Regions from separate parts of the Streptomyces sp. NPDC043812 genome, predicted to be linked through region 2. Evidence: riboswitches for the same ligand, from Rfam matches in the RefSeq annotation. Region 2 holds a riboswitch; each other region holds the start of a gene.
What was found. A riboswitch is a leader RNA that binds a small molecule or an ion and turns the genes downstream of it on or off. The one in region 2 is predicted to bind cobalamin.
Positions count from the first base shown of each region.

Region 1: linked by a shared signal. The riboswitch ahead of AC067Z_RS08200 (hypothetical protein) and the one ahead of metE (5-methyltetrahydropteroyltriglutamate--homocysteine S-methyltransferase) in region 2 are both predicted to bind cobalamin.
Region 3: linked by a shared signal. The riboswitch ahead of AC067Z_RS22520 (ribonucleoside-diphosphate reductase subunit alpha) and the one ahead of metE (5-methyltetrahydropteroyltriglutamate--homocysteine S-methyltransferase) in region 2 are both predicted to bind cobalamin.

Region 1 covers NZ_JBWKCY010000004.1:202,507-212,993, forward strand. Annotated here, with positions in the region: gene AC067Z_RS08175 (ABC transporter ATP-binding protein) at 1-348, shown strand, start outside; gene AC067Z_RS08180 (ABC transporter permease) at 366-1,613, shown strand; gene AC067Z_RS08185 (hypothetical protein) at 1,683-2,663, shown strand; gene AC067Z_RS08190 (golvesin C-terminal-like domain-containing protein) at 2,681-7,168, shown strand; gene AC067Z_RS08195 (SMI1/KNR4 family protein) at 7,241-7,783, opposite strand; gene AC067Z_RS08200 (hypothetical protein) at 7,964-8,362, opposite strand; cobalamin riboswitch at 8,428-8,549, opposite strand; gene AC067Z_RS08205 (PIN domain-containing protein) at 8,813-9,211, opposite strand; gene AC067Z_RS08210 (hypothetical protein) at 9,208-9,492, opposite strand; gene AC067Z_RS08215 (MFS transporter) at 9,998-10,487, opposite strand, start outside.
Region 2 covers NZ_JBWKCY010000011.1:180,630-191,116, forward strand. Annotated here, with positions in the region: gene AC067Z_RS18450 (hypothetical protein) at 1-312, opposite strand, end outside; gene AC067Z_RS18455 (tetratricopeptide repeat protein) at 506-1,861, shown strand; gene AC067Z_RS18460 (NUDIX domain-containing protein) at 1,863-2,393, shown strand; gene AC067Z_RS18465 (short-chain fatty acyl-CoA regulator family protein) at 2,646-4,052, opposite strand; gene aceA (isocitrate lyase) at 4,426-5,709, shown strand; partial or broken gene AC067Z_RS18475 (malate synthase A) at 5,816-6,322, shown strand; cobalamin riboswitch at 6,557-6,777, shown strand; gene metE (5-methyltetrahydropteroyltriglutamate--homocysteine S-methyltransferase) at 6,941-9,259, shown strand; gene AC067Z_RS18485 (CbtA family protein) at 9,415-10,221, opposite strand; gene AC067Z_RS18490 (CbtB domain-containing protein) at 10,236-10,463, opposite strand.
Region 3 covers NZ_JBWKCY010000015.1:98,832-109,318, reverse strand. Annotated here, with positions in the region: gene mctP (monocarboxylate uptake permease MctP) at 1-474, shown strand, start outside; gene AC067Z_RS22525 (GNAT family N-acetyltransferase) at 558-1,058, shown strand; cobalamin riboswitch at 1,112-1,237, shown strand; gene AC067Z_RS22520 (ribonucleoside-diphosphate reductase subunit alpha) at 1,376-3,733, shown strand; gene AC067Z_RS22515 (ribonucleotide-diphosphate reductase subunit beta) at 3,733-4,752, shown strand; gene AC067Z_RS22510 (D-Ala-D-Ala carboxypeptidase family metallohydrolase) at 4,817-5,554, opposite strand; gene def (peptide deformylase) at 5,726-6,358, opposite strand; gene AC067Z_RS22500 (hypothetical protein) at 6,585-6,893, shown strand; gene AC067Z_RS22495 (tetratricopeptide repeat protein) at 6,918-7,916, opposite strand; gene AC067Z_RS22490 (HD-GYP domain-containing protein) at 8,034-9,404, opposite strand; gene AC067Z_RS22485 (HD-GYP domain-containing protein) at 9,401-10,487, opposite strand, start outside.

The DNA.
Region 1 (10,487 bases), on a different contig from region 2:
TACCGAAGCATCAGCCACAAGGAACGGATGAGGAAGGCCAGGGAAACACTCGTTCGCGTTGGCCTGGAGCACCGTGTCGATGCTGTGCCATCCACTCTGTCGGGCGGTGAGCGTCAGCGGGTGGCCATCGCCCGCGCGATGGTTGGGCGCCCATCTCTACTTCTGTGCGATGAACCAACCGGCAATCTCGATACCTCAACTGCCGCCTCCATTCTGGAGTTGCTGCACGTTTTGCACGGGGCTGGCATGACCATTCTTGTCATTACGCACGATCTGGCAGTGGCCCAGCAAGGCGAACGAACGATCACTATCCGCGACGGACGACTCACGGAAGAGGTAAGGAGGTGAGGCGCAGACTCATGCCAATGGTGCGACTGCGCCGAGGTCGCCACAACGCTCGGTCCATACCCGTTACGCGATTCTCTGTACGAGACGTGCTGGCGGAGTCGAGTGCCGGCATGCTGCAGCGTCCCGCACGCTCATTGCTCACGTCCGTGGGGACGGTTCTGGGAGTGGGCACCTTCGTGGCCGTCCTGGGATTGACATCAACAGCCTCGTCGCAGATCGACGAGCGTTTCAGCGCCCTGAGCGCGACGGAAGTGACCATCGAGGACGTTGCAAAAGACCACAACGAGTTTGTGGATCTCGCATTCCCAGCTGATGGGGAGCAGCAGGTAGAGCGCCTCAACGGCGTGGAACATGCCGGTGTGTACTGGCCCGTTCAGTTGCAGGACGGCAACTCCGTGCGTTCGGCACCCGTCGGAGTCTCACGCGGTGGGGAGGACATCCAAGTCGTTGCCGCCTCCTCAGGTGTCCTCGATGCCGCCGGTCCCTCGATTGTCCAGGGCAGGAATTTTGATGTCTGGCACGACAGAACCCGCCAGCGTGTGGCAGTTGTTGGGTCAGGGGTGGCTGCCCAGCTCGGTATCTCAACCGTCGAGACTCAGCCGGCGGTCTTCATCGGCGACGAGGCGTTCACCGTGATCGGTGTGATCGGTGATGTGGAACGCAAGGCAGATCTTCTCCTGTCTGTTGTCGTCCCGCGCTCAACGGCACAGCACATATGGGGTACTCCCAAAGATGGCGCCAAAATGCTGGTGTCGACCCGTCTGGGAGCAGCGACCCAGGTGGCCCAGGAATCCCCGATGGCGCTCGACCCCGCTCATCCCCAGTACTTCAAGGCCATCCCCCCGCCGGATCCGAAAAGCCTGCGGGGCAAGGTCACGGGGGACCTCGACCAGCTCTTTCTCCTCCTTGCGGCGATCTGCCTCTTCATTGGAGCCGTCGGTATCGCCAATACCACACTCGTGGCAGTGCTGGAACGCACGAGTGAGATCGGGCTGCGGCGTGCGCTGGGAGCGCGCGGTCGGCACATCACCACTCAGTTCCTCACGGAATCCGCGACCTTGGGGGCCCTGGGTGGCCTCGTTGGTACCTCCCTTGGCACGCTGACTGTTGTTGGAGTCGCGATCGCCCGGGACTGGACGCCCGTCATCCATTCCATGACGGTGACAACCGCGCCCGCCATCGGCCTGGCCACTGGTCTGCTGGCCGGCCTGTATCCGGCTTGGAGAGCTTCCCGCATCACGCCGGTAGAGGCGCTGCGCCGCTGAGCGTAAGGAGCGCGGCCGGCATGCGCCACGCACGTGGACCACCTCACGTCACGTAGAGAAGGAAAACCCATGCACGTCCTCAGGCGAACGACCGTCGCCACCACTGTCATGCTCGCGGCAATCTCGCTCGGTGCCTGCTCCTCGTCCGGATCGGCCTCCGACTCGGCGAAGGACAAGGCCCCGATCGACCAAGCCAACTGGCCTGCGGAGGTGCCCACTTCCGGACTGGTCAAGGGCCTGGAGCTGCCGCTTGAGTCCTACCTGCCCTCCTACGCGGATCAGGTCGCCGTCGACACCGCGCTGCGCACCCTGCAGACGCGGTGCATGTCTGAGTACGGGCTGACCGTCGATCTGCCGCGTCCCGGCGCGAACCCGCCGCCCCACAGCAACGCCGTCTCGATCGAGCGGCGTTACGGCCTCAGTGACCGCGCACAGGCACAGAAGTACGGGTACGGGCTGCCGAAGGAGCTGACCCTGAGCCTCGAATCCGTCGAGGAGGGGCTTTCAGGCATCGAGGTGGAGGTCCTGACCGGGCGGAAGAAGACCGAGTTCGCCCCGCCCAAGGGCGCCAAGGACAGCGACGGCCATTTCGGCGGGGTCCCGGAGCCCGCGCGCGCCGAGCACAACGGAAAGAAGCTGCACGAGGGCGGCTGCGCCGGCTGGTCGAAGCGGCAGCTCAAGGTGAACGAGGAGGATGCGGGCTTTGTCTCCGGGCTCGCCTCGACAAGCCTCTCCGAGTCCCGGCCGCTGAAGCCGGTCGAGAAGGCTCTCAAGAGCTGGTCGGCCTGCATGAAGGACAAGGGCCGCAAGGCCGCCGATCCGTACCGGGCGATGGAGCAGGGCTACGCCGACGGCGACGGCACCACCAAGAACGCGATCGAGCTCGCGCTGGACGACATCGACTGCAAGGAGCAGACCCGTCTGATCGAGGTCTGGTTCAAGGAGGAGTCGGCCGTCCAGAAGCGGCTGATCGAGGAGAACAAGGACCAGCTTGCCGCCATCAAGAAGCGCATGGGCGAGGTCCTTGCGGCCGCGAAGGCAGTCAAGTAACCAGAGAAGGAACACAGTTGAGACAGATACGTATCCGTCTGCGCGTGCCGATCACCCTTGCGGTGACCACGGCGCTGGCGATACCGCTGAGCCTGCCCGCGCAGGCCGAGGAACTAAAGCCGCCCAAGGGCGCGGCGCAGGGGTGGAGCGACACCACCCAGCAGAAGAAGAAGCTCTCCCTGGAGCCCTCCGCGATCCCCGCGAAGGACCGCGCCGGCCTGCTCGGCAAGGGCTACGAGAAATCCGCGGACACCGCGGTCACCGCGACCGGTGACGGCACCGGCTTCCACCTCCTTGCGGGCAAGGAGAAGGACGGCTACCAACTCCACACGGTGGCCAGTCTGTTCGAGGACGGTTTCGCCTCGGACACCTGGATCGGCAACCACTGCGTCACCGAGTCCGGCAAGTACGCGGCCGTCTCGTACGCGCCGCGGATGTTCACCAACAAGCCCGAGCTGATGGTGCGCGGTGCCTTCACCGCAGTGGTCGACCTGACCTCGGGTGAGGTCACCAAGCTGCCCTTCCAGTCGTCGCTCGCCTACTTCTCGCCCGGCTGCGGCCAGGGCGATCAGGCGGTGTTCACCCAGCTCACCCATGACGGTGACGACAAGCAGCAGACCCGTCTGATCACCGTCGACGCGGCCACCGGCAAGGAGTCGAAGCCGGTCACGCTCGCCGGCCAGATCACCTCGGCGATCCCCACCGACGCGGGCATCGTCGCCGCCCACGGCAACAAGCTGGTACGGATCAACGGCACGGCCGAGAAGACCCTGGCGTCCACCACCACGGTGCCGTTCCAGATCACCGCCGACGCCGACGGCGGTATCACCTTCATTGACCGCGAGTTGGACAAGAAGGCGTCCGACAAGCCGGCTGCCTGGGCCAAGCACCTGGGCCGTACGAAGGTGAGGCAGGGCAAGAAGACCGAGCCCGTCACCGTCGCCTCCGGCGGGCTGCACGCCTGGGACCTGACCCGCTCGGCACGCGGCGAGGTGTTCGTCACCGGTGACGCCACGTCCAAGGCCCTGACCAAGCGGGTGCACAACCCTGGCAAGCTCCCCAAGGGCGCGGCGATCTCCAGCCACGCCCAGGCGGTCCTGACCACCACCTGGTCCGATGGGAAGAGCACCCTGGTCAACCCGGAGGACGCCGCCAAGCCGCGCCCCGCCCGTACGGCCCTGCGCATGCTGGACTCGGGCAAGTCCGTAACCCTCGACCTGCGCCCCGGCGCGCACCGCGTGGGCGACGAGGCACAGGGGCACGCCCTGTCCCCCGCTCTACCCACCGGCGGCCCGGTCGACTCCGGCCCGGACATGGGCAAGAAGAGCACAGACGGCCTGTCCACGCAGACCGTGCGCACCCAGGCCCTGACCGCACAGGCCGACAACCCCAGCGAAGACAGCGGGGAACGGTACTGCTCGGTGGCCCGCAACGACGTGAAGAAGCAGGCGTTCCAGCCCACACCGCGCCAGGTCGAATGGGCCGTGGACCAGGCCGTCGTCGGTGAGCTGAACTTCTACCGCGACAGCAACTGGAAGAACACCGGCATCGCCGGCGGCTACCAGCCCCAGGGCCTGTTCCCGCCGACCGTCCTCGCGGGTGACCCCAACGGCAAGCTCGACAACGAGGACCCCGACGTCACCGACAAGTGGCACATTCCCGCACAGGTGATGCTGGGCATCACCGCGCAGGAATCCAACATGTGGCAGGCCACCCGCTTCGCCGTGCCCGGTGTCACCTCCAACTCGCTGATCGGCAACTACTACGGCGTCGACTACGCCGCCTCCGGCGAGCAGCTCGACCCGTGGCGTATCAACTGGGCCGATGCCGACTGCGGTTACGGCATCACCCAGGCCACCGACGGCATGCGCCTGGCGGGCAAGACCAAGCCGGGCGAGACCGCCCTGTCCACGGTCGCCCAGGAAGCGGTCGCGTTGGACTACACCGCGAACGTCGCGGCCGGCGTGCGGATCCTGTCGGAGAAGTGGAACCTGACGTACAACGCCGGCATGAAGATCAACGGCGGCCACCCCAAGTGGATCGAGAACTGGTTCTTCGCCCTGTGGGCGTACAACTCCGGCTTCTACGACACCGCCGACTCCGCCGGGCACTCGGGCGTGGGCTGGACGAACAACCCGGCCAACCCGCTGTGGAAGGCCAACCGGGTGCCGTTCCTGCAGCACGCCACCGACTCCTCCAAGGACGACTACAGCCACGCCGCGCACCCGCAGGACTGGCCGTACCAGGAGAAGGTGATCGGCTGGGCGGCGCGCCCGATCTCAGCGATGTTCGCTCCGGGTGACTTCCAGGCGGGCTATCGCCCCGCATGGTGGACCACCAACGCGGACCGCGCGAGCGCCAAGCCTCCGGTCGACCTGTTCTGCAACGCGTCGAACAACTGCAACCCGGCCAAGATCGGCGACAACGACTCCAACGACCCGGGCCTGGGTGCCTGCACCCTGGACGCGGGCAACAGCGACACCAACCAGCACTGGCTGCACTGCTGGTGGAACCAGTCAGTCACCGAAGCGCAGTGGAAGAACTGCAACACGGGGGCCAAGTGCGGCAACGGTGTGCACCGCTTCACGACGTCCTACGGCGAGCAGCCGGATGCCGGCTCCTACCCGCCGAACTGCGCCACCACGCCTCTGCCAGCCAACGCCCTGGTGGTCGACGATCTGGCGAACGGGACCATACCCGCCGGCGTGGACGCCAAGCGCGGATGCGGGGCGGTGAAATCCAGCGGCACGTTCAACTTCACGTACGTGCCGTGGGACACCCAGATGGATCTCACCCATGACGGGACGGACAACCCGACCACCGTCACCACGTACCCGGGCAAGATCGATACGCACCAGATCGGCGCGGGTTACGGCAATCACTTCTGGTTCACGCACACCCGCTCGCCGGAGTCCTACCCGGCCAACGCGAACCGGATGAAGGTCACCGGCACCTGGAAGCTGAACGCTCCGCTGACCAACACGACCCGCCAGGCGAAGATCTTCGCGCACATACCCGACCACGGGGCGCAGACCTCCAACGCCGTGTACCGGATCCAGACGCCCGAAGGGGAAGAGGAGGCGGCGATCTCGCAGACGGCGAACCAGGCCAACAAGTGGGTGGACCTGGGCGCCTATGAATTCGGTGACCAGATTCCCGAGGTGCGGCTCGACAACTTCAACGGCGGCAACGGGTCGGCTGACATCGCCTTCGACGCGGTGGCGTTCGTCCCGGGCACGTACAACGGCTTGAAGCTGACCGGCAACATGACGGCCAACCTGACCGCTCCGGATCCGGCGCCGGTCGAGCCGGACGAGGACATCACCGACGGCCTCTTCTCCGCGGCCGGCAGCTCCTCGGCAACCACTGCCACGGCGGCGCCGATGGCGATGGCCGCCACGAGCACCGCGTCATGCTCGACGGTCAACCACTCCCTCAGCCGCAAGCGCACCACCGCCTGTATCCACAGCGACTACGCGATGACGGAGTACTCGAACACCGTCCCGGTCGGAAGCGCGGCTTTCGACCTCTACATCACGTACTACCTCGACCCGAAGAGTGCCGAGTTCTCGCAGGTCACCACGATCCGGCTGAAGTCGATGGACGGTACGGTGAACACCGCCACCTTCGACTACGCGGCCAAGTGCCGCGGTTACTGCGACGTCACCAGCGTCGACTGGAACGGGTCGAAGACCTTTGCCAAGGGCGACACGCTCCTGCGGACCGTCACTACGCGGTTCAAGTGGACGCCCAGCGGCACCACCAAGAGCACGATCACCCCGTACTTGTCTCTCGGCGGTAAGGTCAACAGCACTTCGGTCGTGAATCCGTCCGAATTCGAGAGCGCCAAGCTGGACATCCGCTGCGACTCCGAGGTCTCCAGCGCGGGTACCGGCTGTGTGTTCTCCGGCTACAAGCCGACCTACGTCATGAACTCGCAGAAGTTCCCCGGGGCCGCGGCCCACATCGACATGATGTGGCGCAAGACCAACATCAAGTGGGGCCAGCGCAGCAGCGGCAAGCCGCTGACCTACCTGGGCAACAAGATGTCCGTCGACGGTTCCGGCAAGATCCAGTCGGACCGCAACCGTCAGCTCATCTGCGCCAGGCAGTGGAAGACCTACAGTGGCACCGGTGACTTCAGCGACATGTGGAGCCTGGAGGCAGGCGAGCCACGGACCGACTCGAAGAGCTGTGACGAGTTCGTCTTCGCCAACGCGGCCCAGAGCGCCGGAAACTCCGCGGGCCCCAACCCCGTCGCCTACAGCGGCAAGGAGTGTGTGCAGACGTACCTCCGGCGCAACGCCGACGACACCATGACGCTCCATCTCCGCCCGGATGCCCCTGCACCGACGTGGAAGGAGCCGTGCGGTCGGTCCTCGATGTCGAACTGGCAGAACACCCAGTCGATGCGGCCGTTCGGCGACTTCATCAAGGAACAGCGCTTGATGGAGGACGACGACTACTGGCTCGACCTCGACGGATTCACCGCACCCACTCCGTAACCGGACCATGAGAAGTGCCCCCCGGCCGTTCTTCGGTTCCGGGGGGCACTTCTGTTTCACGGCATCGCGGCCTCACGACCAGACAAGTCGCCCATCGACAACGGAACAGACCGGATAGTCCCCCGCGCCGATCCTCGTCAGCATCTCCGCCACGGAGTCGAAGTAGTGGGCCAATGACGCGTACTCGCCGGTGATCGTGGGCTCACCCACGAACCATCTGCCGATACGTCCGTCCGTCGCATCGATGAACTGCCCCATCCAGCCGTCCTGATCCGAGAGGAACGGGATCCACTCCTCGCGCCATTCGCCCCCACCGGACAAGGGGTGGTTCGCGTAGAGCTTCTCCATCGCCCGGATGCCCAGAAAGAAGCTCCCCTCGTCCGGGAACCCGGCGTAACCGCAGCAGGCCACGTCGTCGTCCACATCGTCCTCGGGAAGATCCAGGTTGTTCTGCAGCAGCCACGCCCGCAGTTCCTGAGGCAATGAGACACACATGCGCTCCTCGGCGGCCGCGAGTATCCGCTCCGGGGCCGGGCCGGGCAGGTCCGCGTGATCGGCCGGAGCATGCTCCCGGAGGAGATTCATTACGCGGGACCAGCTCTCCACCACACTCATTCCCCGCTGCCCCTCTCTGCACGGATTTGCTATGCCACTCAACGGGCTCACCTACTGTAGCCTCGGGCTGCTGGAGCCTACGCTCTCCGCGGTTTGCGCCGCTTGCCCCAGCTGCCGTGCGGCCTGTTCCGGTTCTGGGCCGACATCACCGCGTCGAACTGGGCTTTGCTGGTCACTGCTTCACCGCGTGAGAGGGGAATCGAGGTCGGGGCCCAGGAACACGCCGGTGACGACAAGCTCGGCCGTGCCCGCCCACACCGGCGGATGCAGACTCGCGGCGAGATCGAGCACCTCCGGCAGTGCGCGGCGCCCGGTCAGACACAGCAGGCCGTGGTAGTCGATGACGAGTACGGCCCCGAAGCCGACGACGAGGGCAGCGAGATGCCCGAAGAGGGCGACGGTGTGGAGGACCGGGTCGACGGTGACGTGCCCGGCCGCCCAGACGGCCCCGGCCCACAGCACCACGCACGCGCCGGCGGCGAGGACGGTGGGGAGCCAGGCGGCAGGAGGCTTGGCGACGGGGGCGTCGGCGAGGGCCCCATGGACGGGGGTGCGGCTGTGGTCGAGGACTGCGGACATGGCAGGGATGTCACCACTCTCCTCCGGGGAAATCCGCCCCGGTGTCGGCGAGTTCGCGATGGCGTGAGTCTCCTGGCTTCTGGATCGCCGCTCCTCCCGGCCTTCCCGCCCGAGGGCAGTGGCCAAGCATGGAAGTCGCTCCCCAGTCACAGTGGCGGGACCGCGCCGGATTCGCACCGGTTTCCTCGTCCGCCATCGCTCGGGCGGCGCCATCCTGCCAGGGCGAGAACGCGCCAAACAGGGGGATTGGGTGTGAGGCTGTCTCGTAGACGTCACCGTCCGTAGTGCCGCACACGGTGGCTGGGGCGGAGCCGTGTTCAGGGGCTGCTGTGCAAGAGATCGACGGACGTCGGAACCAGCGACTCGTCACGGTCGGCAGCCCCCCTGCGACCATACGGCTTGGCGCCACGATCGCGGCGCCCTGATGTGGGCCTGGCGCGGCGTCACGCGTCAGATTTTCTCGGCAGTCACGCGTGGGTGGTCGGTGGTGAGCATGGTGATGTCCTCGACGTCGGACGTCAGGATGGTGACGCGGCCGGGCTGGGCGAGGGCGGTGGCGCAGAGCATGGCGTCGATAGCGTACTTATGGCCGTGCAGGCCGGCCGCGCGCAGCAGGGTGGCGGCGGACTGGGCGAGGGCCTGGGTGACAGGCTCAACGCGCAGACGGGACAGCGTCCACTTCAGCGCAGCGTCATTGATTCGGGGGTGGATCACTTCGACAAGGACCGCGGCCGAGGTGATCACCGGAAGGTCGGCGTCGCGGGCGGCGGTGAGCCACTCGTGGACCTCGCGGTCACGCTGTACGGCCTTGGCCAGGCCCTCGCTGTCCAGGATCAGGGCGCCGCTCACGCGGCCGCCCCGGCATCGGAAGCGGGGCTGCCGGTGAGCTTGGCCCGCTTGGCAGCGACAGCCTCCGGGTCGGCGGGGCCGTTGGCCTGGTCGAAGTCGGCGATCAGCTCGTCCAGGTTGTCGCGCTCGATCTGCCGCTGCGCGGCCTTCTCCAGATATGCAGAGACGCCCCGCTTACCGACCCGCTCACGGATCGCTTGCAGGGTGCCGGCGGTCAGGGAGACGGAGATGCCGCTGCTGGGGCCGTCGCCGGGAGGGAAGTCGGTGTCGTCGTCAGCCATGACACGAGTATGGCATTTCGAATGCTATACGGCGAGGCCCTCTCGGCGGCGGCCGCGGGGCCTTGAGTAGGAGCGCAGCGTGCGTCGAGAAGTCGCACGTAGCGCGCACGATGCACATCGATCTTGAGTCCGATATGCGTCGTGCACGCCCCTGGCCTGTGGTTTCCTTCGACATGTTTTCTGTGGACCTGTTTCGCGTGACGCATCACGTGGAGTGCGTCGCGATTCTGGAGCCTGCGGAGAAGGGCGCCTGACCTGCGGTTTTGTCGCCTGTGCGTTTCATGCGACTTCTGACCCATATCTGACGCACGCTCTGCGCACCTTCTGATGGGTCATCAACAGGGAGCCATCTTCCCGACCAGGCCGTTCGCCCGGTCGGGAAGCCGCCTCCGAGTGCTGGGCGGCCCAGCTACCGACGCCGTCGGAGAGCCGGGCGGGCCGCTCTCCATGATCCCGTGCCGGGAGGCGGCGGTCCTTCACCACCGGCCGGGGCCTCGCCGCCCCGTCATTCCGTCCTCGCCCGCGCGCTCCGCCCGAAGTGGCGCGCGGTCGGTACCAGCGCCGCCGCGGCCGGGACGAGGAAGCAGGCGGCGGCGCACACGGCGAGAACGGCCGTGACCCCGAACGCGGCGATCGCCGGGGCGATCAGGGCGAGGCCGACCGGCGCCAGGCCGTAGGACACCAGGAAGTCCAGCGAGGAGACGCGGGCCAGCTTGTCCGGGGCGACCTCGCGCTGAGTGGCCGTGAACCACGGCACGTTGAACAGCTCGATCCCGATACCGGCGACGGCGTACGCGGCGACGACCACGACCGGGTGTACGGGCAGCATCAGGCTCAGCGGCGCGACGCCGTACGCGGCCAGACCCGCGAAGGCGGCCCAGCCCTGGGAGCGCGGCCGCCAACGGCCGATGACCAGGGCCCCTCCGAGCGCGCCCACGGTGTACGCGGTCATGGCCGCGGCCAGCACCCACTCGGTGTCGTAGCGGTCCCGGCTG
Region 2 (10,487 bases):
ATACGAGTAGACCTCGTAAGCCGTCGCCAGTACGCGGGCGGTATCCGACGTGGACTCGCCGTGGTTCTTGATGAAGTCGAGCGCGAGCTGCTCGACCGCGCTCTCGGTCGTCTCGTCCACTTCGAGGAGCTGGGCCTTGACCAGCTCCCAGTCGGCGACGAGCCAGGTGTTGGACTCGAAGCGGAAGAAGTACTCGGCCGGATCGATGGTGATGCGCCGGCCTTCCACATGGATGCCGGACAGCCGGCTCCAGCGCGCGTCGAAGGCGTCGGGCAGCTCGACCGTAATGGTCGCGGTGTCGATGGTGGTCACCGTTTCTCCGTCTCTGATCGTCCGGACCGGGACATAGGAATGCCCGAGCCCGGTAGGGCGTACGGGACTTGGGGGCCGCCCGGCCCAAGAGTGGGCGGCTGTCGACAAGTGAACCGCCCATTACACAGAGTGGGTACGGTGTGACCGACGCCAAGCGGTATACGCGGTTTACAGCTCCGGAGCGGAGGAGATCGTGCCAGCGCCGAACAACCCCAACTCCCGTCTGCGCGACACGATCAGTACCGCCAAGTGCACGTACGAGGCACTCGCCAAGGACGTGCGTCGCATCGCCGCCGAGAACGGCGACCTGCTCCAGACCAACAAGTCCGCCATCTCCCACTGGGCGAACGGCACCCGAGCCCCGTCCGGCCAAACGAGCCAGTACCTCGCCGAAGCCCTCTCCCGGCGGCTGGGCCGCGTCGTCACCCGGACCGAGCTTGGTCTCCACTCACCCGACGCGGAGTCGTCACCGGACGCCGACCCCGTCGCCACGGTCACGGACCTCGGCCGCGCGGACGTCGAACGCCGCCGTTTCCTGGCCATCGCCGCCTTCACCACGGCCGGCGTAGCCATGCCGCTCCTGCACGACCACGAAGCCACCTCCCGTATGCTCCGCGCGCGCACCGCCCGATCCCTCGTCGGCAGCGACGACATCGACGTAGTCCGGCAGATCACGGCAGCCTTCAGCGCCGCCGACGAACTCCTCGGCGGCGGGCACGGCCTGACCACGGTCACCGCCTACCTCGCCGACACCGCAGCCCCCATGCTCCGCGGACGGTTCCCTTCTGAACCCTCACGCCGAGCCGCCTTCGGCGCAGTCGCCGAACTCGCCTACCTCGCAGGCTGGAAACACCACGACCTCGGCCACGAAGGCGCCGCCCAGCGCTACTACCAGGTCGGCTACCAGCTCGCCTGCGAAGCTGACACCCACGGCCACGCTGCCTGGATGATGCGCGCCCTCGCCCACCAGGCCCTCAGCCTCAAACACCCCCATCACTGCGTCGACCTCGTCGAAGGCGCCCTCACCCGCGGCCTCGGCCATGTCGACGGACAGACCGAAGCCCTCCTTCACATCACCCACGCCCGCGCTTACGCCGCCGTCGGTGAGAACCCATCTGCCGCACGTGCCCTCCTCGCCGCCGAAGATGCCCTCCTACGCGAGGACGGGCCCCAGCCCACTTTCTCCCGCGTCGGCGGCCCCGCAGCCGGCACCGTGGCCAGCCACACCGCCCGCACCCTGACCGACCTCGCCGACCACGTCGGCACCGAACAGCAGCACCGCGTCGCGCTCACCCGTTGGGACCCGGAGAAGTACAAGCGCGTCCACGCCCTCACGCACGCTGACCTCGGCGACAGCCTTGCGGCCCAAGCCCGCGCCGACGAAGCCGTAGCCGCCTGGACCCAAGCACTGGTGCTCATGGAGGGCATGACCTCTGACCGAACCCGCAAGGCCATCACCTCGATCCGCTCCACCCTCGCGATCTACCAGCGCCGACGCGTCCCGGGCGCCGCCGATCTAGCCCGTCGCGCCCGCGAGGCCCTCGCCTAACATGCCCAACAACCCGTCCGCCGAAGGGAACACCGTGGCCCAGCAGACCGACGACCGCTCCCAAGCCCTCACGCCGGCGCTCGAATCGATGACCCTGCTGGTCGCGGCCGTAATCGTCCACGACAAGGCAACCAACCGCGTCGTGCTTCTCCAGCGCAGCGAGAACGCCAAGTTCGCCCAAGGGATGTGGGACCTGCCGGTCGGCAAGAGTGAGCCGGGCGAGCCCATCACCGAAACCGCAGTCCGCGAGCTCTACGAGGAGACGGGCCTCACCGTGAAGCCCGAGTCGCTGAAGGTCGCCCACGTCATCCACGGCGCCTGGGGCGTCGAGGCACCCAACGGCTTCCTCACGGTCGTCTTCGCCGCCCACGAATGGACCGGCGAACCCGAGAACCGTGAACCCCGCAAGCACTCCCAGGTCCGTTGGGTTGACGCAGGCGCCATCCCGGCTGCCTTCGTGGACACCACCTCCAGCGCGCTACGGCGCTACCTCGGTGACGGCCCCGACGTCTCCCTGGATGGATGGCGCTGAAGCGCAGCAGGGGCAGGGAGGCAACCTCAGGACTCACCGGCGACGCTCTCCGCGGATGAGCAAGCCGCCCTGTCCGCTGCCGCTCCGGCGTTGCGGTCACCGACCTCCGCGCTCAGAGCACAGCACCGCCAACCGCGGATGACGACCGCACTCCCCTGGATCACCTTGTAGCCGGCGAACTGCACTGGAGAGAACCAATCGAGGGTCGGGACCGGCTCCAGCAGGCCGGGTACACCCGCGATCAGCCCACCGTCACGGCGTGGCAGCCCGCACCGGATAGGGGACGAAGGTGCTGCTGTTCTTGTCGATCCTCAGTGGTTGGCCAAGAGGCGGCGCGGCGCGCTGGGGGCAGTCGAGCCGTTCGCAGACACGGCAGCCCATGCCGATGGGCGTGGCGACGGAGGGGCTGTCGAGGTCGAGCCCGTCGGAGTAGACGAGCCGGTGGGCGTGGCGGATCTCGCAGCCGAGGCCGATGGCGAAGGTCTTGCCCGGCTGGCCCCATCCGCCCCGGTGGCGCGTGACGGCCCGGGCGGTCCACAAGTAGCGTTGCCCGTCGGGCATTTCAGCGGCCTGGACGTGGATGCGGCCGGGTGCGGCGAACGCTTCGTAGACGTTCCAGAGCGGGCAGGTGCCGCCGGCCCGGGAGAAGTGGAAGCCGGTCGCGGACTGCCTTTTGGACATGTTCCCGGCGCGGTCGACCCGGACGAAGGAGAACGGCACACCGCGCAGGCGCGGTCGCTGGAGGGTGCTCAGGCGGTGGCAGACCGTCTCGTAGCCGAGCCCGAAGCGGTCGGTGAGGCGCTCGATGTCGTAGCGCACCTCTTCGGCCGCCGCATGAAATGCCCGGTACGGGAGGATCAGCGCGGCGGCGAAGTAATTGGCGATGCCGATGCGGGCCAGGGCGTGGGTGGGCGTGCCGATGGGGAAGTCCTCGGCCGCTTGGCGGTCGAGTTCGTCGCCGTACTCGAGCAGGGCGAGTTGGGTGGCCATGCGGAAGGCGCGCTGTCCGGGACGCAGACCGGCGGACAGGTGGAGGGTGCGGGTCGTCTCGTCGTAGTGGTGCAGGTGGTCACCGCTTTCCGCGGTGAGACGGACGCCGTGGACATCGGCCAGACGTGACGTGAGGGCCCGTACGACGTCGCCGGGGTGGATGCCGATCTCCTCGGCCAGGCGCTCGGCCGCGAGGTCGGTGGCGTGGAGATAGTTCTGGCGGTGGTAGAAGAAGTCCCGGATCTCTTCGTGGGGTGTGCGTGGCCCCTCATGGGCCGTGTCCCGGCCGTCAGCGGCTGCCGCGAGGCGCTCGGACAGAAGCTGGTTGCGGCGGCCGAGGTCCAACAGGACCTGCGCGACCGCGGGCATCCGCGAGGCCAGATCCGCAAGGTCGGACGGGGACACCCGGGATTCGGCGATCTCGCCCGTCAGCGCCTCCCGCAGGTCGGCCACCAGCCGCGTGGTGTCGCGTTCGGAGAAGAAGCCCGGGTCGACGCCGAAGCTTTCCGTGAGCCTGAGCAGTACCGGCACGGTGAGGGGGCGGGAATCGTGCTCCATCTGGTTGAGGTAGCTCGGCGAGATGCCCAGGACGCGGGCCAGCTCCGCCTGGCTCATCCGGCGCTCCTCGCGAAGCCGCCGCAGCCGCGCACCCGCGTAGGTCTTGCTCACCGCGCGCTCCTTCGTGGTCGGGAGGTCGTCAGCGTACGCGACGCGGCACCGATTCCACCCTTGGCAAAGTTGGCAAAAGCCGGGGGGAGATTCGCAGAAGTTGGCATGCGTCCCCAGTTGATGGCACTCAGTGCCAGTGTCAAGGTTCAAGCACGGCCCGCCGGGCCTTCGACAGCAGGCGCACCAACCGGGCGCGATTCACTGCCCTGACGTCGGAGATCCCGGACGTGGCGCCACACTGACCGGCAGCATTGCTCAGCTCCGCAGCGATGGTCCGGCGGGTCCACCTCACGTTCGAGACACACAGTGCCATCCCGTTGCGTACCGGTGCGGTGATTGGCAGTCAAGACAACCGAGAGAGACGGTGAAGGTCATGGCAGAGGCGACGACGAAGGCGGCCGAGGAGCTCGCGCAGCGGTGGGCGACGGACCCGCGCTGGCAGGGCACCGAGCGCACGTACACCGCCGAGGACGTCGTGCGGCTGTCCGGCAGCGTCCGCGAGGAGCACACCCTGGCCCGCCGCGGCGCCGAGCGGCTGTGGCGTCAGCTGCACGAGCAGGACTACATCCACGCGCTGGGCGCGCTGACCGGCGGCCAGGCCGTCCAGCAGGTGAGGGCGGGGCTGCAGGCCATCTACCTGTCCGGCTGGCAGGTCGCCGCCGACGCGAACCAGGCCGGCCACACCTACCCCGACCAGAGCCTGTACCCGGTCAACTCCGTCCCGCAGGTGGTGCGCCGGATCAACAACGCCCTGCTGCGCGCCGACCAGATCGCGACCGCCGAGGGCGGCACGGACACCACGGACTGGCTGGCACCGATCGTCGCCGACGCCGAGGCGGGCTTCGGCGGCCCGCTCAACGCGTTCGAGCTGACCAAGGCGATGATCGCCGCGGGCGCGGCGGGCATCCACTACGAGGACCAGCTGGCCTCCGAGAAGAAGTGCGGTCACCTCGGCGGCAAGGTCCTCGTGCCCGCCGCCCAGCACATCCGCACCCTGAACGCGGCCCGGCTCGCCGCGGACATCGCCGACGTCCCGACCGTGATCGTCGCCCGCACCGACGCGCTCGCCGCGAACCTGCTCACCAGCGACGTCGACGAGCGCGACGCCCGGTTCGTGACGGGGGAGCGCACCGCCGAGGGCTTCTACCGGGTCGAGAACGGCATGGCGCCGGTCATCGCCCGCGGGCTCGCCTACGCCCCGTACGCCGACCTGATCTGGGTCGAGACCGATACCCCGGACCTGGCGCAGGCCCGCGAGTTCGCCGAGGCCATCCACGCCCAGTACCCCGACCAGATGCTGGCGTACAACTGCTCGCCGTCGTTCAACTGGAAGGCGGCGCTGGACGACGACCAGATCGCCAAGTTCCAGCGCGAGCTCGGCGCGATGGGCTACCGCTTCCAGTTCATCACCCTCGCCGGCTTCCACTCGCTCAACCACGGCATGTTCGACTTGGCCCGCGGATACGCCGAGCACGGCATGACCGCCTATGTCGACCTGCAGGAGCGGGAGTTCGCCGCGCAGGAGCACGGCTTCACCGCCGTCAAGCACCAGCGCGAGGTCGGCACCGGCTACTTCGACCTGGTCTCCACCGCCGTCAACCCCGACTCCTCCACCACCGCGCTGGCCGGGTCGACGGAGGAAGAGCAGTTCCACTAGGGCACCCAGCCGGACATCCGTCCGTCCGGTCCGGCCCCCTGGCCGAGCGAGGGCCGGGCGACCGTCCCCGTCCGCCCCCGCTCCGCTTCCCTGCTCAGGAGAACCCATGTCCACCAGCGCACTGACCCCCCGCGTCCGCGTCCTCGCGGCTCCCGGTCACCGTCATGACGAGATCGTCACCCCCGCCGCCCTGGACTTCGTGGGCAGCCTCGTCGAAGCCTTCGACGAGCGCCGCCAGGAGCTCCTGAAGGAGCGTCGGCGGCAGGCGATACGCCTCTCCACGGGATCCCCGCTCGACTTCCCCCTGGTCACCAACGCCGTGCGCGCGGACCCGTCGTGGCGCGTCGCCCCGCCCGCTCCCGGCCTGACGGACCGCCGGGTCGAGATCACGGGCCCGCCCGACCGCCGCATGGCCGTCAACGCCCTCAACTCCGGCGCCGACGTCTGGATGGCGGACTTCGAGGACGCCACCTCCCCCGCCTGGGACAACATCATCGACGGCCAGCTCACCCTGCTCGACGCCGTCGAGCGCCGGATCGACTTCACCACCCCCGAGGGCAAGGAGTGGAGGCGGGGCTCCTCGGCCGCAAGACCGGCCGCGGTTTCCACACGTACGACCACGGCTGAGGACCTGGTGCGACCGGGCTGAGGGGCCCGGTGGGCCCGGGCTGAGGGGCCCGGGCCACTCCGCCGGCCGAGGGAGCCGGCGGGGGTGCCCACAGGGGAAGGGCGGGAAGCGCGGAGTGCGGCGCTTCCCGCCCTCGGGCGTTGCATGCACGCCGCCCTCGTGTCTCTGCTCACCTCCCGAATGATGGACGTGATTCTCCGCGGCGACACGACGCCCCGTACGCTGGCGGGTGCAGCTGGTTCGCCCCGTCCGCCAGGCGGGAGGCGTCGTAAGAGGGAACCCGGTGGGAATCCGGGACTGCCCCGCAGCGGTGAGCGGGAACGACCGCCGTCATACGCACTGGGCCCGACAAGGTCCGGGAAGCGACGGCCAGTAGGTGCCGCCGGGAATCCGGCGACGAGCCCGCGAGTCCGAAGACCTGCCCGTTGCCCGCGTGCGTACATGCGCACGCGGACATCCCGGTGACCTCGAGGGCGGGTCGGCGAACACACCAGACGGATGACCGCGCTGTACGGCGCAGGCTCGTTCCGTCCGGTTCGTCACCCTTCGCGTTCTCGTCCCGTCCCCGGGATCTCAGGGATTCATCTCGCGAAGGAGATCTCCGTGACCACCAAGTCCGCAGCCGCGGCAGCACCGGCCACCGTCTACGGCTACCCCCGTCAGGGACAGAACCGGGAACTGAAGAAGGCGATCGAGGGCCATTGGAAGGGCCGCGTCACCGCCGACACCCTCCGGTCCACCGCCGCCGATCTGCGCCGGACGAACTGGCAGCAGCTCGCCGCAGCCGGGATCCACGAAGTCCCGACCGGTGACTTCTCGTACTACGACCACGTCCTCGACACCACCGTCATGGTCGGTGCGATCCCCGCCCGCCACCGGGCCGCCGTCGACGCCGACGCCCTGGCCGGCTACTTCGCCATGGCGCGCGGTACCAAGGATGTGGCCCCACTGGAGATGACCAAGTGGTTCGACACCAACTACCACTACCTCGTACCGGAGCTGGGGCCGGACACCGTCTTCACCGCGGACTCCGTCAAGCAGGTCGGTGAGTTCAAGGAAGCACTCGCCCTCGGTCTGACGCCCCGTCCGGTGCTCGTCGGGCCGGTCACCTATCTGCTGCTGGCCAAGCCGGCACCGGGCGTGGCCGAGGACTTCGAGCCCCTGAGTCTGTTGGACCGGCTGCTGCCCGTGTACGCGGAGGTGCTCGCCGATCTGCGGTCCGCGGGGGCGGAGTGGGTGCAGTTGGACGAACCCGCACTCGCGCAGGACCGCACCACCGCCGAGCTGGAGGCCGCCTCCCGCGCCTACCGCAACCTCGGTGCACTCGCGGACAGGCCGAAGCTGCTGGTCGCCTCCTACTTCGACCGCCTCGGGGACGCCCTCCCCGTACTGGCGAAGGCTCCCGTCGACGGGCTCGCGCTCGACTTCACCGAGTCGGCCGCCGCCAACCTCGACGATCTCGCCGCCGCGGGCGGGCTGCCCGGCAAGCGACTGGTGGCCGGTGTCGTCAACGGACGCAACATCTGGGTGAACGATCTGGGAAAGTCGCTCGCCACCCTCGGCACACTGCTGGGACTGGCCGACCGGGTCGACGTCTCCGCCTCGTGCTCGCTGCTGCACGTCCCGCTGGACGCCACGGCCGAGCGTGACCTCGACCCGCAGATCAGGCGCTGGCTCGCCTTCGCCCGGCAGAAGTCGGCCGAGATCGTCACCCTCGCCCGCGGGCTCGGTCAGGGCACCGACGCCATCGCGGCCGAACTCGCCGCGAACCGGGCCGATCTGGCCTCCCGCGCCGGATCACCCATCACCCGCGACCCCGCCGTGCGGGCCCGCGCCGCGGCGATCACGGGCGCCGACGCCCGGCGCTCCCAGCCCTACGCCGAGCGCGCCGCGGCCCAGCGTGCCCACCTCCGTCTCCCCCTGCTGCCGACGACCACCATCGGCTCGTTCCCGCAGACCCCGGAGCTGCGCTCCGCCCGCGCCGACCTGCGCGGCGGCCGCCTCGACACCGCCGGTTACGAGAAGCGCATCGAGGCGGAGATCCGCGAGGTCATCTCCTTCCAGGAGAAGACCGGCATCGACGTCCTCGTGCACGGCGAACCCGAACGCAACGACATGGTGCAGTACTTCGCCGAGCAGCTCACCGGCTACCTGGCCACCCAGCACGGCTGGGTGCAGTCCTACGGCACCCGCTACGTCCGCCCGCCGATCCTCGCCGGCGACATCTCCCGCCCCGAGCCGATGACCGTCCGCTGGACGACCTACGCGCAGTCGCTCACCGACCGGCCGGTCAAGGGAATGCTCACCGGCCCCGTCACCATGCTCGCCTGGTCCTTCGTCCGCGACGACCAGCCCCTGGGGGACACCGCTCGGCAGGTCGCCCTCGCCCTGCGCGACGAGGTCGGCGATCTCGAAGCCGCGGGCACCTCCGTCATCCAGGTCGACGAGCCCGCCCTGCGCGAGACCCTGCCACTGCGTTCCGCCGACCACGCCGGGTATCTCGCCTGGGCCACCGAGGCGTTCCGGCTCACCACGAGTGGCGTACGGCCGGACACCCAGATCCACACGCACATGTGCTACGCCGAGTTCGGCGACATCGTGCAGGCGATCGACGACCTCGACGCCGACGTGATCAGCCTGGAGGCCGCCCGCTCCCACATGCAGGTCGCCCGCGAACTCGCCGCCCACGGCTACCCGCGCGAGGCCGGCCCCGGCGTGTACGACATCCACTCGCCCCGGGTTCCGGGCGCGGACGAGTCCGCGGCACTGCTGCGCAAGGGACTCGAAGCCATCCCGGCAGAGCGACTCTGGGTCAACCCGGACTGCGGTCTGAAGACCCGCGGCTGGCCCGAAACCCGTGCCTCGCTGGAGAATCTGGTCGCGGCGGCCCGCGCCGTGCGCGGGGAACTCTCCACGTCCTGACGCGCCGACGGCCGGGAGAACGCTCGCAGAGCATTCTCCCGGCCGTCCGGCCGCTTGGGCCGCCTGCCGGGCTACGCGGGCAGGCGGGCCCCGAAGCGTGTGCAGCGCGGCACGCCGGACCGGCACCATCCAGCCGGTCCGACCTGCCGTGCGGGTCAGCCCGAAACCGGCGCCGGCTGCTCCACCGGTGCACCCGCCCCGACCGGTCGGGGCGCCAGGAGGCGCTGCGCCAGGACACCGAAGACCGTACCGAAGACGGTCCACAACACGGCCTGGATCGCCAGTGACGCGACCCTGAACTCCCACAGCAGCGCTGCGGGGAAGCCGGCCTTTACCGCGTCGTCGTTCGCCGGCAGGAACACACAAGCGACAGCCACCACGACGACGAAACCCGCCGCGGCAGCCAGCGTGGCATTCCAGTTGCCCAGGCGCGGCGCCATCCGTCGCCCTGCGATGACCGCGGCCACGCCGAGCAGCACACTGAGCAGGATCATCAGAAAGAACAGTGTCGTGCGCTGTCCGATGGTGTCCGGGTTTCCGACCGCGGGCGGCGTGGCCGGGTACTTCAGGAACGGCACCAGGTAGACGGTCGTGAAGGCGGCCGCCGCGATGAGCGCCGCGGTTGCCCGCGGGCTGAACCGGCCCACACGTCCCAGCGCGAACGAGAACGCCAGGGCCGCGATCCCGCCCAGCGCCACCCCGTACACCAGAACACCGGTGGCCAGGCCGGCGGTCGACTGCACGGAGCGACTGACCGCCTCCTCTTCCTCGGCGGCTTCCTCGGCGGCGGCGCCGTGCCCGGCATGGGCCGCCTCCTGGGCGGCCTGGGCCTCCTCCACCGCGATCGAGCCGTCCACGGGCGGCTCACCCACCGTGTAGGCCACGGCGAAGGCGAACAGCCCGGCAATCAGGCCCGCGAGCATGCCGCGGACCAGCAGACCTCTGACAGTTGAGGCGTACATGTGCTTGTCGCCTATCAGTGGCAGGGGAAGCCGAGCAGATGACGTCCGTCGTGCACCCACTCGTGCACCTCGGCACCGGCGAACACGGACGTGGCGCCCTGCTCGGCACCCACGAAGTACAGGGCGATCAGAGCCAGGAGACCGACGAACACGGCCCAGGGCAGGACGGCGCGCACAGGCAGAGAAGCCGGCAGGGGAAGGGAAGGGGTGGAGACGACAGCGGAACCAGCGGCCTCGGCCATGGTGGAACCTCCTTGGGGAACACG
Region 3 (10,487 bases), on a different contig from region 2:
AAGCTCGTCTCGCTGCTGGTGAAGGTGGGCGCGCTGGTCTTCGTCCTCACCATGGACAAGACCGTGGCCATCAACTTCCAGCTGCTGGGCGGCATCTGGATCCTGCAGACCTTCCCGGCGCTGGTCGGCGGTCTGTTCACGCGCTGGTTCCACCGCTGGGCGCTGCTGGCGGGCTGGGCGGTCGGCATGATCTACGGCACGGTCGCCGCGTACGGTGTCGCGAGCCCGACGCAGAAGCACTTCGGCGGCTCGTTGAAGGAGATCCCCAGCATCGGCGAGATCGGCTACATCGGTCTCACCGCCTTCGTGCTGAACGTCGTCGTCACGGTCGTCCTCACCTTCGTCCTGCGGGCGGTCAACGCCCCCGACGGCGTCGACGAGACGAGCCCGTCCGACTACACGGCGGACGCGGGCGACCCGGGTGTCAAGGTCGAGCTCCCGCCGGCCACGGCGGGTTCCCCCGGCGGTCACTGACCCACCGCACACCGAGGGCCGCTGCGTTTCCCGTCCGGGAAATGCAGCGGCCCTTCGCCGTGCTCTGCTGCACACTGCCGGGCATGGACATCACCATCAGGAGAATCGAACCCGAGCAGTACGAGGAACTCGGCGAGCTCACGGCGCGGACGTATGTGGACGACGGACTGCTGGCCTACGGTGCCGACGACCCGTATCTGCCCGCTCTGCGCGATGTCGCCGGACGGGCAGCCGCATCGGAGGTGTACGTCGCCGTCGACGCGGCGGACACCCTCCTCGGTGGCGTCGCGTTCGTCCCCGGAGGCGGGCCGTGGGCGAACATCGCCGGGCCCGGAGAGGCCGAGTTCCGGATGCTGGTCGTCGCCGAGCGGGGACGCGGCCGGGGCACCGGCGAGGCTCTGGTGCGCCGGTGCATCGACCGGGCACGGGAGGTCCCGGGGTGCGTGCGGCTCGTGCTGTCGACGGACGAGGTGATGCATGCGGCACACCGGCTCTACGGGCGCCTGGGCTTCGTCCGCACCCCCGAACGGGACTGGGAGCCGCTGCCCGGCTTCACCCTGCTGACGTACGCGCTGGACCTGTAGGCCGGCCCGCGACACAACATGTGGGGGGTGACGCAAGGCGCGCCCCCCACATGTATGCTCATCTCGCTGTCGCCGCAGGGGAATCCGGTGGGAATCCGGAACTGTCCCGCAACGGTGTGATTCGGTGCGCTTTGCCGTATCCGACAAGTCCGAGGACCTGCCGACGGTGCATCCGGCTCGACCGATCCGGATGCCGAGACGTCCGGGCCTCGCGGTTGGGCCGGTGGACGCCACGCGCCGTGCCGTTCCTCAGCGGACCCACGCCTGCCTGGCGCCACTCCCCCCGCCGGCCCAAGCCGAGCGAGGGAGAGCACCACGTGACCATCGCGCCAGCCGATCCGGCTTCAGCGACCGAACAGGACGGACCCGGCACAGTCCTGCTGCGGGCCCTGACGGACCTCACGGCCGATCTGCCCGACACCGACCCCGGCAGGGTCGCCGCCGCCGCTCTGCGCGGCCGGCACGCCGGGTCGGACGACGCGGAACTGCGCTCTCTCGCCACCGACGCCGCCGCGGGCCTGATCTCCGAGGACCCGGCCTACTCCCGGCTCGCCGCCCGGCTGCTGACCCGCACGATCGCCGACGAGGCGGCGGGCGAGGGCGCTGTGTCGTTCTCCGCGTCCGTCGCGGTCGGGCACCGCGAGGGTCTGATCGCCGACCGTACGGCGGCGTTCGTGGCGCTGCACGCGGACCGGCTCGACGCGCTGATCGACCCCGCCGCGGACGACCGGTTCGGCTACTTCGGGCTGCGCACCCTCTACAGCCGCTATCTGCTGCGCCACCCGATCACCCGCCAGGTGATCGAGACGCCGCAGCACTTCATGCTGCGCGTCGCCGCCGGCCTCGCCGAGGACGATTCGGTGCGCGCCCTGGACGAGGTCGCCGCGCTGTACGGGCTGATGAGCCGCCTCGACTACCTCCCGTCCTCCCCCACCCTCTTCAACTCCGGCACCCGCCACCCGCAGATGTCGTCCTGCTATCTGCTGGACTCGCCGCTCGACGAGCTCGACTCGATCTACGACCGGTACCACCAGGTCGCGCGCCTGTCCAAGCACGCGGGGGGCATCGGGCTCTCGTACTCCCGTATCCGCGCCCGCGGTTCGCTGATCCGGGGCACCAACGGGCACTCCAACGGCATCGTCCCGTTCCTGAAGACCCTGGACGCATCGGTCGCCGCGGTGAACCAGGGCGGTCGGCGCAAGGGCGCCGCCGCGATCTATCTGGAGACCTGGCACGCGGACATCGAGGAGTTCCTGGAGCTGCGCGACAACACCGGTGAGGACGCCCGGCGTACGCACAACCTGAACCTCGCGCACTGGATCCCCGACGAGTTCATGCGCCGTGTCGAGACCGACGGCGACTGGTCGCTCTTCTCGCCCGCGGATGTGCCCGAGCTGGTCGACCTGTGGGGCGATGAGTTCGACGCGGCCTATCGCAAGGCCGAGGCCCAGGGGCTCGCACGCAAGACCATCCCGGCACGTGACCTGTACGGCCGGATGATGCGGACTCTGGCCCAGACCGGCAACGGCTGGATGACCTTCAAGGACGCCTCCAACCGCACCGCCAACCAGACCGCCGAGCCGGGCTCGGTCGTGCACTCCTCGAACCTGTGCACCGAGATCCTGGAGGTCACGAACGACGGCGAGACGGCCGTGTGCAACCTCGGTTCGGTCAACCTGGGTGCCTTCGTCAGCGGCGACGGCATCGACTGGGAGCGCTTGGACGCCGCCGTCCGCACCGCCGTCACCTTCCTCGACCGGGTCGTCGACATCAACTTCTACCCGACCGAGCAGGCGGGTCTCTCCAACTCCCGGTGGCGCCCGGTGGGTCTGGGCGCCATGGGCCTCCAGGACGTCTTCTTCAAGCTGCGACTGCCGTTCGACTCGGCGGAGGCGAAGGCCCTGTCGACGCGGATCGCCGAGCGGATCATGCTGGCGGCCTACGAGGCGTCCTGCGACCTCGCCGAACGCAACGGTCCCCTGCCCGCCTGGTCGAAGACGCGCGCGGCCCGTGGCGTGCTGCACCCCGACCACTACAACGTCGAGCTCAACTGGCCGGAGCGCTGGGACACCCTGCGCGCGCGGGTGGCGAAGAGCGGGATGCGCAACTCCCTCCTGCTCGCGATCGCACCGACCGCCACCATCGCCTCGATCGCGGGCGTGTACGAGTGCATCGAGCCGCAGGTGTCCAACCTGTTCAAGCGCGAGACGCTCAGCGGCGAGTTCCTCCAGGTCAACGCCTATCTGGTGGAGGAGCTGAAGCAGCTGGGCGTATGGGACGCGCAGACTCGTGAGGCGCTGCGCGAGTCCAGCGGCTCGGTGCAGGGCTTCAACTGGATCCCGGCCGACGTCCGCGCGCTGTACCGCACGGCCTGGGAGATCCCGCAGCGCGGCCTGATCGACATGGCCGCCGCCCGCACGCCGTTCCTGGACCAGTCGCAGTCGCTGAACCTGTTCCTGGAGACGCCGACCATCGGGAAGCTCAGCTCGATGTACGCGTACGCCTGGAAGCAGGGCCTGAAGACGACATACTACCTGCGCTCCCGCCCGGCGACCCGGATCGCCCGCGCCGCCCAGTCGCAGGCGACCATCCCCGTGCAGCAGGCAACCCCGCCCGACGCCGACGCGATCGCCTGCTCTCTCGAAAACCCCGAGTCCTGCGAGGCCTGCCAGTAATGACCACCCCGAACACCGAGAAGAACCTGCTGGACCCGGGCTTCGAGCTGACCCTGCGTCCGATGCGCTACCCGGACTTCTACGAGCGCTACCGCGACGCGATCAAGAACACCTGGACCGTCGAGGAGGTCGACCTCCACTCCGACGTCGCCGACCTCGCCAAGCTCACGCCCGGCGAGCAGCACATGATCGGCCGGCTGGTCGCGTTCTTCGCGACGGGCGACTCGATCGTCTCCAACAACCTGGTGCTGACGCTCTACAAGCACATCAACTCCCCCGAGGCGCGGCTCTACTTGAGCCGTCAGCTCTTCGAGGAGGCCGTGCACGTCCAGTTCTATCTGACGCTGCTCGACACCTACCTCCCCGACCCGGAGGACCGCGCGGCCGCGTTCGACGCGGTCGAGGAGATCCCCTCCATCCGCGAGAAGGCCCAGTTCTGCTTCAGGTGGATGGACTCGGTCGAGAAGATCGAGCGGCTGGAGACGCAGGCGGACCGCCGCCGCTTCCTGCTGAACCTGATCTGCTTCGCCGCCTGCATCGAGGGCCTGTTCTTCTACGGCGCGTTCGCCTACGTCTACTGGTTCCGTTCGCGCGGTCTGCTGCACGGTCTCGCCACGGGCACCAACTGGGTGTTCCGGGACGAGACGATGCACATGAACTTCGCCTTCGAGGTCGTCGACACCGTCCGCAAGGAGGAGCCCGACCTCTTCGACGACGAACTCCGTCAGCAGGTCACCGACATGCTGAAGGAGGCCGTCGAGGCGGAGCTCCAGTTCGGCCGCGACCTGTGCGGCGACGGGCTGCCGGGCATGAACACCGAGTCGATGCGCGAGTACCTGCAGTGCGTCGCCGACCAGCGCCTGGCCCGCCTCGGCTTCGCCCCGGTCTACGGCTCGGAGAACCCGTTCTCCTTCATGGAGCTGCAGGGCGTTCAGGAGCTGACGAACTTCTTCGAGCGCCGCCCGTCCGCCTACCAGGTGGCGGTGGAGGGCTCGGTCGCCTTCGACGACGACTTCTGATCCGGCGCGTGGCACCGGTGCGGCCCGCATCTCTCACGGGGGGAGATGCGGGCCGCTCCGGCATTCAGATGCCGCAGCTGGACGCCGACCAGAAGCGGCTGGCGCGGTGGTCGACGTGGGTGTGGTCGCTGTGGCCCGGGTAGCCGGGGCCGAGGATTCCGTTGAAGCCGTGGTTGCGGGCCTGTTGGGCGAGCTTGCACAGCGAGTGCGGGCCGGCGCCGAGGTCGGCGGCGTCTCCGTACAGATGGCGGCTGCTCGTCGCCCCGCCGACCGCGTCGTTGCAGGCGTGCGAGCGGAAGCCGCTGGTCACGGTGACGGGCTGGTCGCCGAGTGCGTGCCGCAGCGCCTCCAGCTTCCACATGGTGCGCAGGGCGTTGGACTTGGCGGTCGCCGCGCTCACCGCGCCGCCCGCCCAGGTGGAGTTGCAGTCGTTGAGTTCGGCGTAGCTGAAGTGGACGGGTGTGCAGTCGCTGTCCTGGAGTGCGTAGATCTTGCTGAAGGTGGCCGGTCCCGCGACGCCGTCGGAGGCGAGTCCGTAGGCCGACTGGAAGCGTTTGACGGCGGCGACGGTGGCGGGGCCGTAGGAACCGTCGACGGCGAGGACACCTCCGGAGCCCGGGTAGCCGGCGACCCGGATCTGGAGCTGGGTGACATCGGCGCCGGACGCGCCCTGGGACAGGGTGCGCGACCAGGTGTAGCAGTCGTCGGCCTGGGCGGAACCGGCCGTTGCCACGACCCCCGTCAGCCCTGCAACCATGAGCATGACAAGGGAAAGCAGCAGTCGTACCGTACGTCTCAGCATCGGGTCTCCCTGCGGTGAGAGGGTGTGAGAGCGGTTCTCCGCAGAGACTGACGGGCCGGTCGACGCGCGTCAACCGCCCCTGGACTGCCGTCATTTGTCGGCCCAATGACGCCCGGGTGACGAGAAAGGGCCCCGCTCGGCGCGAGCGGGGCCCCGTACCGTCGGACGGGATCAGTCGTTGGGGACGACCTCGTAGCGCGGGGTGCCCTCGGCCATCTGCTTCAACGCGTCCTTGCGGTCACGCTTCGAGAGCCGGTCGATGTACAGGTACCCGTACAGGTGGTCCGTCTCGTGCTGCAGGCAGCGGGCGAAGTACCCCGTGCCCCGCACCTTGATCGGGTTGCCCTGGGCGTCCTGTCCGCTCACCACCGCGTAGTCGGGGCGGGCCAGCGAGGCGTAGGCGGTCGGCACGGAGAGGCAGCCCTCGTTGGAGTCGTCGAGGTGGCGCTGCTCCGGCGCCAGCTCCTCCAGGACCGGGTTGCAGACCACACCGGTGTGCCGCACGCCGTCGTCGTCCGGGCAGTCGTAGACGAAGACCTTCAGGTCCACACCGATCTGGTTCGCGGCGAGGCCGACACCCTCCGCCGTCTTCTGGCTGGCGAACATGTCGTCGATCAGCGCGGCGAGCTTGTCGTCGAACTCGGTGACGTCCTTGCACTCCTTGTGGAGCACCGGGTTGCCCACGACCGTGATCGGACGGGAGGTGCCACGCTCGCGATACGCCTGCTCCCGCTCCTCGCAGTTCTCCGTGTCGACGACGAAACCATCGTTGACCTGCTGGTCCGTCTCCTGCTGCGACGCCATGTCAGCCGTACGCCCTTCTCAGTACCCGAAGCCTGACCCGATGCCCGGTCACGCTGTGTCCGTACAGACTAATCCGTTGTCGGCGGCGGTCCCCAGGATCGATGAGCTCGGGGACACTTCCCGGCCTTCACCGGCATCGCCTGCACCCTGCGCAACCTGGGCAGCCGCGGCGTGACCTGCCGAAGACGGCTTGTCCCAGGCGGAGGCAGTCGTCGATGACCCGGACATGAGACCGGAAGTGCAGACGTTCGTCGCCGATGGCCCGCTTCCCGACCGGGACGCCGACGAAGAGGAGATCGACAGACGCGTTCAGCAGCTGGGTGCGATATCCAAGCCGGTCACGGCCAAGGAGGCCAGGGCACTGGTCTCCTGCTTCGGCCCGGACGACTGCTACGGCGTCGCCTGGACGCTCCTGCACCTCATCGAGACCGGCCCGAACCCGGTTCTGACCGCCCAGTCGGCACCCGAGGCCAACGAGTGGCACCAACGGCTCTACGACGGGGCCGTGCGCGGAGGTCTCGTCCCGACAACCTGACGGCACAGCGTCCACGGGCAGACGTCAGCAGACTTCCTCGAGGTCCCGCCACTCACGGGAGTCCGGGCTGTCGGCGACCCAGCCGTCCAGCAGTCCCCGCACGAGACCGGCGGGCGCTGCTATCCCGCATTCACGCTCCGGCGACCAGAGATCACCGGCGGTGCGGTGGCCCAGCGGGCCCGGATGGCCCGGCTCGCTGTGGTCGTGCGGGTCGAGATGTTCGCCCTCGCCCTCGGCGCTCGGCATCCGCCCCTCGGAACAGGCCCGGCACAGCAGCCGCACCGAGGACGACCAGTCCTCGGCGGCGAAACCGGCGTCCGCGGCAAGGCGCTCCAGCGCGTCCCGATCGGATTCGGTCGCCGCCTCGAGCAGCACCACCCAGGTGGGGACGGGCGACGGCGCCCACAGTTCGATCTCGTCGAAGACGGGGTAGGAGGGCCCGGCGCTGGTGGTCCGCTCCCCGTGCGGCACACCGTCGTGCAGTACGACCTCGCCCCAGCGCCGCCCCGAGGACGGCAGCGGAACGGACAGCACTTCTATGCGGGCCGGGTCGAGCCTGCGGCCCCACACCACCTCGGCCTCGCCCTCGGGCGACAGCCGCACGGCCGCGCTGCCGAGGTCCATCCCGACCGGCTCGCCGTTCGACGCGGCCCCTCCGGCCCGGGAGGGGCTCCCGGGGACCTTGAGCCCGTACGCCTGCCAGGCCCGGCGGGCCAGCGGCCAGTCCTGCAGGGCGGTGGCGGCGATGCCGACGTTCCACCAGTCGGGAGCGCCGGTCTCCTTGTCCAGCAGGGCGACCGCCCGCAGACCGGCGGCCCGCGCCTGCTCCCAGTCGTGCCGGAACTTGTGCAGCAGGGCCAGATTGAACCAGGACTCCGAGAGCCAGGGCTCGAGATCCGCCGCCCTGGTCAGCAGCGCCCCCGCGTCCTCGTACCGGCCGTCGCCGATCAGCGTGAACGCGCGGTCGGTGGCCTGCCGCCACGAGGCGGAGGGCCGATGCCGTACCTTCCCGAAGATCCTCACGATTCCCGCCTGCCGGTCGCTCGGGTCACTGCCCCGGACGCATGCCTGTGTGCCAGCTTCTGTGCCTTCTTTCGCATCCAACCATGCCCGGTCACAGGCGCGCTCATTACCCATGGGTTACCCCGGTGGCACCGGGGCCAGACCGCCTCGGCCGAGGACTCTGGCGAGCGATTCGACGACCGCCGGCTCGTAGTCATGACCGGTGCCGAGCCTCAGTTGTTCCAGTGCGGTGAGCGCCTCTCCCGCACTGCCTTCGCTTCCCCCCGTCAGGTCCTCGTATGCGTTCACGGCACGGACGATCCGCGCGGGGATCGATTGTTCCCGGTAGGGGTCGGCCTGCTGCTCCACCACCGCGGCGACCTCCGCGGGCACCCCGGTCTGGCGGACGACGGCCCCGCCGAGCAGGGCGATACGGCGCTGCTCCTCGACCGGCAGCAGGGCGGTGGCGCCGTCGGGGACCGGGTCGACCAGGGACAGCTGGCCGATGTCGTGCATCAGAGCCGCATGTTCCAGCACTGCCAGATCGGAGCCGGAGAGCCGCATCTCACGGCCCACGGCCGTGCTCAGCGCGGCCACCCTGCGGGCGTGGCCGGGCGGGGTGCAGCCGGCGATCTCGGTGGCGCGGGCGAGGGAGGCGATCGTCTGCCGGTAGGTCGTCCGGACCGCCGCGTACCTGTTGAACGACAGCTGTGTCAGCAGCAGCGGTACGCAGAACACCGGCAGCGCCCACAGCCCGGCGACAGCCACCGCGAGCGCCATCACGGCACCGGTCGCGCAGACGGCGGACCCTATGCCGGGCAGGGCGCGCAGCTCGTCGCGCAGCAGCGGCGCGAAGGGGTAGCCGGTACGGGCGCGCCGCAGCGCGGCGGCGAGCACCGCGTCGCACAGGGCGGTGAGTACCAGCAGCAGCACCAGGAAGAGGGCGTAGGAGGGACCGTGCCCGATGCGGCGGCCCAACTCACCGGAGTTGTACAGCGGTTGGAAGCAGGCTGCGGCGAAGCCCACGGTCAGCACCCGCCGGACCACATGGTCGAGGGCCGGTCCGTGCCCGCGTGCGACATGCGGCACCGAGCCGACGAGCGCGCCCGCGACGACGACGGCCACGACCTGGAGCACGCCGTGACCGGTGGGGTGCCCGGCGCACTCGCCGAGCAGGGCGTAGGCGAGGGCTCCCGCGGCACCGAGCGGCGCGGGCTCCCTCCCCCCTGACTCCTCGAGCAGGGAAGGTGCGCCCCCGCGCGGCACGGCGCCCCACCGTGCCAGCTCGCCGACGGCGATGAAAAGGCCGAAGGCCAGAGCGTGGCCGGGCTGTGCGGGGCCGTGCCAGGCGACCCAGCCGAGGGCGGCCGCCGTGATACCGACGGCGGCCGTATACACGGCGATGACGACGGCCCCGGGGCCGCGCCGCCCACGTCGGACGCCACCGATGCCGCGCCTCCGCACCGGGCGGCAGCCGTCCGCGGCGCCGAGCGGCCGCGCCGCTTTCATCCGGCCCGCACCTGGCGCTGCCGCCGCACGGCACCGCGGCGCGGCGGAACCGCCGGAGCACCACCGACGGTCTCGTCCGAGGTCACGGCCGTCTCCCAGCCCTCCCGCTCCAGCGCGCTCACGAGCGCGGCCACCATGCGCGGGTCGAACTGTGTGCCCGCACAGCGCTCCAGTTCCGTCAGCGCCGCAGCGACCGGGCGCGCCCGCCGGTAGGACCGCGTCGAGGTCATGGCGTCGAAGGCGTCGGCGACCGCGACCACCCGCGCGAACTCCGGGATCTGGTTGCCGACGAGCCCGTACGGGTAGCCGCTGCCGTCCAGCCGCTCGTGGTGGTGCAGGATCGCCGCCCTGGCCTCCCCCAGGAATCCGATGCCGCGCACCATCTCGTGCCCGTACTCGGGGTGCAGCTCGATCACCCGGCGCTCCTCCGGTGTCAGCGGGCCGTCCTTGCGCAGCACCCGCGTCGGCACACCGAGCTTGCCGACGTCGTGCAGGATCCCGGCGAACCGGAGCAGTTCCAGCCGCCCTGCCGCCATGCTCAGCTCGCGCGCGATGAGCACGGAGGCGCGTCCGACGCGTTCGCTGTGGCCGCGGGTGTAGCGGTCCTTGATGTCGACGGCCTGGACGAGCGCCCGGATCGTCGCCTGGTGCGCGGCGTGCTCACGGTGGTACTGGGCGAAGATCCAGCAGGAGATGTACATGGGCAGCAGCACGAACAGCGCGGACACCGGCCCGTAGGGACTGCGCCACAGGACAGCCATCATCAGTCCGGCGAGTCCGTGCACGCAGTGCGGCACGGGCGACGCGGGCAGCACCGCGCGCAGCGCCTTGAGCGGCAGCGCCTCCGGCCGACGCCCGCCGGGAGTGGGCGCCACCCCCAGCGCCGTCGCGCGGATGCCTCGGTCGAGGACGGTGACCACCAGGCAGAACGCGAGCGCGGCGGCGACTGCCGGGACGAGTACATAGGGGAAGTCCGGGGCGGTCAGGACACGTTCACCGCCGAGGAGGAGATACGTCCAGGCCGCCGCGAACGTCGCGAGTGCCAGCTGCGCGGCGCGCCAGACGCGCCGTGCCCCGGCAGCC